2 regions of the Vreelandella sp. L-25 genome follow, and region 1 is predicted to be linked to the other one. Evidence: predicted binding sites of a transcription regulator. Region 1 holds the regulator's gene; the other holds the start of a gene.
What was found. Region 1 encodes LexA, which represses DNA repair genes until DNA is damaged. Its sites were predicted from a motif close to TACTGTNTANNTANACAGTA; they were not measured.

Region 1 (3,507 bases):
CGATGATATGCGCTCGCTGACTGAATGGTATGGCATCCCTTATCATCATGTACCAGTTGACCCGGCTAATAAACAAAAGGCTTTTGAACAGGTGCAGGAGCAGATTGATGCTGCCCGCGCTGACTGCATAGTGCTAGCACGCTATATGCAAATTCTGCCACCTTCGCTTTGCGAACGGTATGCAGGGCGCGTGATTAACATTCATCACAGCTTCTTGCCTTCCTTTGCGGGTGCCAAGCCGTATCATCAAGCCTATGAGCGGGGCGTGAAACTGATTGGGGCAACTTGCCACTATGTGACAGAAGAGCTGGATGCAGGCCCTATAATTGAGCAGGACATTCACCGGGTCAGCCACTGTCACACGCCTACTGATTTGGTACGTTTTGGTCGCGATGTGGAAAAAGCGGTATTGGCGCGGGGGCTGCGTTGGCACCTAGAAGATCGCGTGCTAATTCACGGCAACAAAACGGTCGTTTTTAGCTAATCGGCAGAAGGGGGCGCTATGTCGTTTGCACAAAGCGTATTGGCACCGTGGGCACTCGTGATGACGTGGCTTTTATCGTTGGGTGTCATCGTCTGGTGCTTATGCCTGCGCCCCTGGCGGCCACTGCTTGAGGATACAGCGCTTCAGCACCGCTGGATGGCAGCTACGTTGGCCGTCATGTTGATGTGGCAATTGCGTGCGCAAGCGGTGGACTGGTTAACGCTTCACTTGGTGTTTACGGTGCTGATGACGCTAGTCTTTAAAATGCCGCTGGCGTTGATCAGCAATGTGATGGTTAATGTCGCCATGGTGGCTATTGGCAGAAACGATTGGTCGCTAATGGGGGCAAATGTGCTGGTGACAGGTATTGTGCCTGCGACCGTGACCGGTTTTGTATGGCGAATCGTTGACCGTCGGTTGCCTGATAATTTGATGGTGTTTTTATTTGCTTGTGGCTTTTTTGGAACAGCCTTGGCGACCTTAGGGGGAGGGCTATCTACTGTTGCGCTGATTATCGTAGCGGGCACTGATCCCGAGGCCGTCTATCTCGCCCAAGAGTATGCCCGCTTTTTACCGTTACTGATGCCGTCAGAGGCATTTATAACCGGTATGCTGCTGAGTATTTTGCTGGTGTACCACCCAAGCTGGGTGGCCACCTTTAATGACCACCGCTATATCGACTTGCAGTAGCCTGCCTTACAGGTTGGGCAACTAGCCAAGCGCTTGCCCATTACCACCGCGAATAACACCAACACCCACGCCTTCAATATCAAGCTGCTGAGTGCGTAGGTCGATCTCAATTGGTGCGAAATCTGCGTTCTCGGCAATCAGTGTTACTTGATGCCCTTGGCGTTTAAAACGCTTGACTGTTACTTCGTCTTCTAATCGTGCCACGACAATTTGCCCATCGCGAACGCGGTCAGTGCGATGCACGGCCAGAAGGTCGCCTTCAAGAATGCCTACATCTTTCATGGATAGGCCGCGCACCCGTAGCAGGTAATCTGCTTTAGGCGTGAAGTACTCAGCGGGCAGCGGGCAGTAACGGTCAATATGTTCAGCCGCAAGGATAGGGCTGCCAGCGGCGACCTCACCAATCACAGGAAGCCCATTGGGCAGCGGCTCATTAGTAGCAGGTGCTGCAGCCGCTGGTGTTTCAGTAAGCTCCTGCGGCTCCTGGTTAGGTAAGCGGATGCCTCGTGATGTATTGCGAATTATACGAATAGCGCCTTTGCGCTCGAGCGCACGCAAATGCTCTTCTGCTGCGTTAGGCGAGCGGAATCCCAGCGCTTTGGCAATTTCGGCGCGGGTAGGGGGGTAGCCAAGCTCACCCATGGTCTTAACAATAAAATCAAATACGTGCTGCTGACGTGCTGTGAGTGGACGCGACATACCAAACTCCAAAACAGTGAAAAGACAGTAGCTACATGTCGGCTTAATCAGTATGTGTTTAAGTATACAGTATGTTGCTCTGTCCAGTACATGACGAGTTACACCCAACCGAGACAGTCGTTAAGTGTTTAGTTAACGCTTACTACCCTTTGGATAAGAGATTGAGCCAGCAGGGGTTATGACATAGTATTCAGCTATGTTTAAAACACCTGTTTTTTGGAGGGCGCTATGGCCCAATCGGATACGGTAACGCGTATTTTAGATACTGCAGAGGTACTGTTTGCAGAGCGAGGCTTTGCCGAGACGTCGCTGCGTAATATCACCAGCAAGGCCCGGGTTAATTTGGCGGCCGTGAACTACCACTTTGGTTCCAAAAAAGCGCTAATTCAAGCGGTGTTTTCCCGCTATCTCGATCCATTTTCAGAGCGTTTTCACACCGCACTGGACGAGCTAGAAGCTCACTATCAAGGCCAGCCTATTCCTCTAGAAGTGCTGTTAGAGACCATGGCCACTACGGTACTGGCAGTGCCCGCCGAACGTAATAGCCTGAAGGTATTTATGCGGCTACTAGGGTTAGCCTACAGTCAGGCGCAAGGGCATCTGCGTCGCTATATTCAGCAGCAGTATGGCGATGTATTTACCCGTTTTACCGAGCTGGTGCGTAAAGCCACGCCTGAGCTGCCGGACGCCGAGCGCTTTTGGCGGCTACACTTTATGCTAGGCACAGTGATATTTACGCTCTCAGGACTGGATGCCCTGCGTGATATTGCTGCAAAGGATTATCAAGAGCAGGTGACGGTGCGTGACCTTGTGCGGCGGCTACGTCCAGTCGTTGTTGCTGCGATGAACGCGCCGCTACCGGCTGCGGTTGAAGAGGGAAACCATGGCAACGCCCAGGCTAGCTGAATTACCGCCTTCCCAATCTGGTTGGGTGGAGATTGACACCCAGCGGCAGCGGTTGCGCTGGTGGCAGGGAAAGGAAGTGAACTATGAGTGCGCGATCTCCACTGGGGTTGCTGGCGTAGGGCAGCAAGAGGGTAGCGGCCAAACACCGCTGGGCTGGCACTATGTCCGTGCGTCTATCGGCAAGGACTTGCCTGATAATGCGGTATTTCGTGGTCGCCGATGGACTGGCGAAGTATTTTCGCCTGAATTGGCGACCAATTACCCTGAGCGAGACTGGATTCTAACGCGCATTATGTGGCTCTGCGGGCTGGAGCGCGGCGTTAACCGCGGCGCTGACGTGGACTCCCAGCGGCGCTACATTTATTTGCACGGCACGCCTGAAGAACAACCGATGGGTGTGGCTGCCTCTCACGGCTGCATCCGCCTGCGAAATCACGATTTACACTACCTGTTTGCACACGCCCAACCCGGTACGCCGGTTTGGTTGCATTAAGCCCACTTCCGGGCGTCCTGCCAGAATTTTGACACGCTAAGCGGTTAGTCTAAAATGGCGCCCTTTTTGTCGGATCCTCCCCATGACGCAACCCATTGGCCCGGTCATGCTTGACCTAGAAGGGCCGCAGTTATCCAACGCTGAAAAGACATTGCTAAAAGACCCTGCGGTGGGCGGCGTTATCCTGTTCGCCCGTAATGTCGAAGATGCGTACCAAGTGCGGCAGCTCTGCAGC
Region 2 (3,507 bases), on a different contig from region 1:
CTTGGAATCGTCGAATGCGAAGCTGCCACTACTTGAATGGCCAAGCTAATGCGCGACAGCTCGCCACCGGAAGCGACTTTGGTGAGCGGCCGGGCGGGTTGGCCCGGGTTGGCGCTGATCAGGAATTGCACATGGTCCAAGCCCTCGGGGGAAGGCGTTTCGCGTGGGGTGACGTCCACGTCGAAACGTGCTTTGCCCATGGCCAGGAAGGCCAACTGCTGCTGCACCTCTTTGCCCAAGCGAACAGCAGCCTTTTGGCGTGCTTCGGTGAGCTGTTTGGCTTCGCTGCGGTAACGCTCGCGGTACTCGGCCACTTGACTGCTGAGAGCTTCTAAATCATCGTCGCTGGCTTCCAACTGTGCCACTTCCTGTTTGAGCTGGGCGTGCAGCGCGCAAATCTCCTCTGGGGCGACGTGGTGCTTGCGGGCAATGCGGTGTACATCGCCCATGCGCTCTTCCACCCATGCCAAGCGCTCAGGATCTAATTCAGTGGTGCTGGCTAAGCGGTGCAGCTCGCTGGCGGCCTCTTCTACCTGAATGCGGGCGTCGCTGAGCATGGTGAGCGTATTGGCAAGCGTGCCTTTATCGCTGCCGGGTAGGGCGCTGAGGTGGGAGTAGGCCTGGTTGAGTAGCGACAGCGCACCGCCTTCATCGCTTTCACAGCAGTCGGCGGCAAACTGGGTTTCGCGCAGTGTTTCTTCGGCGTGGGCCAGCGTGTGCTGCTCCTCTTCGAGGGTTTGCAGCTCTCCTTCTGCCAAGCCTAGCTGATCGAGTTCTTCAACCTGATAGCGCAGCAGCTGGCGTTTGGCTTCTACTTCGCTGCCCTCTTCGCTGAGCTTTTTCAGCCGACGGCGAACGTTGCGCCACTCACGGAATGTTTCAGCAAGCTGGTGGCTGCGTTCGCGTAAACCGGCGTAGTCATCCAGTAGCGCCAAATGCGTTTCTTCGCGCATTAAGGCTTGGTGGGCATGCTGGCCATGAATTTGAATCAGCTGCTCACCCAGGGATTTTAAATCCGCGATAGTCACTGGATGGCCGTTAATCCATGCTTTGGAGCGCCCGTTGGCGGTCACCACTCGGCGCAGCAGGCACTCGTCGGCGGGCAGTTCGCGGGCCACCAGCCATTCGGTAGCGGCGGGCAGGTGCTGGATATCGAAACGGGCGGAGAGGTCGGTTCGCTCGCAGCCGTGGCGCACGCTACCCGCATCGGCGCGCTCGCCCAGGCAGAGCCCCAGAGCACCCAGCAGAATGGATTTACCCGCCCCGGTTTCCCCCGTAATGGCGGTCATGCCACGGGTGAGGTCGAGTTCGAGACGATCAACGATCGCATAGTCTTGGATCGCTAGCTGCGTAAGCATAAGGCCTCCTGAGGCGGTGCGGCACAGAAGCTGGATACTTATCCAATAATTGTTGTTTTATACAGTAGTCGATAACTCACTTCAATGCCCCTCTTGAGATGGCTTTGATGGCCCCCATATAGGCTGCATACGTGGTTAACACCCGCTACTTACCTCAGGTGGCCGCCACCGGCACCGTTACTTATTTCAGGAGCAAGGCATGGCAAAAGAACCGCAAACCCCGTTGGAAGATGAGCTGGCACGCCAAGAGCAGGAAGCAGAGGTCACCGACCAGTCTGCCGAAGAGCGGTTGGTGGAAGGCGAACTGGAAGGGCTGATCGATGACGATGCACCGCTGAAAGATAGCGCTGGTAGCCCCGAAGCCGACGTGCTGGCCGCTCAGGTAGAAGAACTCGAGCAGAGCCTGGCGGAAGCCAAAGACCAAGCGCTGCGGGCTGCTGCCGAAGCTCAGAATGTTCGCCGCCGGGCGGAGCAAGAAGCCGAAAAGGCGCGCAAGTTTGCCCTAGAGAAGTTTGTCAAAGAGCTGCTGCCCGTGGTGGATAGCTTGGAGAAAGCGCTGGAAAGCATGCAGGACGATGCGTCCGAGGCGCATCGCGAAGGTGTCTCCATGACCCTCAAGATGCAGCTCGACGTGCTGAGTAAGTTTGGCGTCGAAAGCATCGAGCCTCAGGGCGAGCCCTTCGATCCACAGGTGCATGAAGCCATGGCGATGGTGCCGAACCCAGAGCTCGACCCCAACACCGTGATGGAGGTGATGCAGAAAGGCTATCTGTTGAACGGCCGCCTCGTGCGTCCTGCCATGGTCGTGGTCAGCCAAAAAGCGAATTAAGCCGCGTTGACGCATTGCCGCAAAAAAAGCCCTTGAAATGCGGCAAGCGGCCCCCAAATAAAGGTCAACCCCGCGGGATAAGCCCGCAACTTGTTTAAAGAACAAATTTTTTAGTTTTGTAACAACTGAATTCGAGGTTTTTGCTATGGGACGCATTATTGGAATCGACCTGGGCACCACTAACTCTTGTGTGGCCGTGCTCGATGGTGATAGCGCTAAAGTCATTGAAAACGCCGAAGGCGGTCGTACCACGCCTTCTATCATTGCCTACACCGACGACGGTGAAATCCTGGTAGGCCAGGCCGCCAAGCGCCAGGCCGTGACTAACCCGGAAAACACTCTTTACGCCATCAAGCGTCTGATCGGCCGTCGCTTCAAAGACGACGTCGTTCAAAAAGACATCAAGATGGTGCCCTACAAAATCGCCGAAGCCGACAACGGTGATGCGTGGGTAGAAGTAAAAGGCAAAAAAATGGCACCGCCGCAGGTGAGCGCGGAAGTGCTGAAGAAAATGAAGAAGACCGCCGAAGACTATCTCGGCGAAGCGGTCACCGAAGCGGTCATCACCGTACCGGCCTACTTCAACGACAGCCAGCGTCAGGCTACTAAAGATGCGGGCCGCATTGCCGGTCTAGACGTCAAGCGTATCATCAACGAGCCGACCGCAGCTGCTCTGGCCTACGGCATGGACAAAGCCCGTGGCGACAAAACCATCGCAGTCTACGACTTGGGTGGTGGTACCTTCGATATTTCCATCATCGAAGTCGCCGACGTGGATGGCGAAACGCAGTTCGAAGTATTGGCAACCAACGGTGACACCTTCCTGGGTGGTGAAGATTTCGACCTCGCGTTGATCAACTATCTGGTCGATCAGTTCAAGTCGGACAGCGGTATCGATCTGTCTGGCGACAACCTAGCTATGCAGCGTCTGAAAGAAGCCGCCGAGAAAGCCAAAATCGAGCTTTCCAGCGCGCAGCAGACCGACGTGAACCTGCCGTACATCACCGCCGACAACACTGGCCCGAAACACCTCAACGTGAAGGTGACCCGTGCCAAGCTGGAGTCGCTGGTCGAAGATCTGGTTCAGCGTTCGCTCGAGCCGTGCAAGATGGCGCTGAAAGATGCAGGCCTGTCCGCGTCTGAAATCGACGAAGTGATCCTGGTCGGCGGTCAGACCCGCATGCCGTTGGTTCAGAAGAAAGCGGCAGACTTCTTCGGTAAAGAAGCCCGTAAAGACGTGAACCCGGATGAAGCGGTTGCCGTGGGCGCTGCGATTCAGGGCGGTGTATTGGGTGGCGACGTAAAAGACGTTCTGCTGCT

Region 2: recN (DNA repair protein RecN) is a predicted target of LexA. The motif match lies at 1,406-1,425, and genes of this name have one in related genera.

The regions. Positions count from the first base shown of each region.
Region 1 is NZ_JBSXNH010000084.1:38,978-42,484, reverse strand. Features, by position in the region: gene purU (formyltetrahydrofolate deformylase) at 1-484, shown strand, start outside; gene AC13CN_RS14095 (energy-coupling factor ABC transporter permease) at 503-1,174, shown strand; gene lexA (transcriptional repressor LexA) at 1,196-1,873, opposite strand; gene AC13CN_RS14085 (TetR/AcrR family transcriptional regulator) at 2,102-2,779, shown strand; gene AC13CN_RS14080 (L,D-transpeptidase) at 2,757-3,272, shown strand; gene nagZ (beta-N-acetylhexosaminidase) at 3,355-3,507, shown strand, end outside.
Region 2 is NZ_JBSXNH010000048.1:50,933-54,439, reverse strand. Features, by position in the region: gene recN (DNA repair protein RecN) at 1-1,358, opposite strand, end outside; gene grpE (nucleotide exchange factor GrpE) at 1,558-2,187, shown strand; gene dnaK (molecular chaperone DnaK) at 2,333-3,507, shown strand, end outside.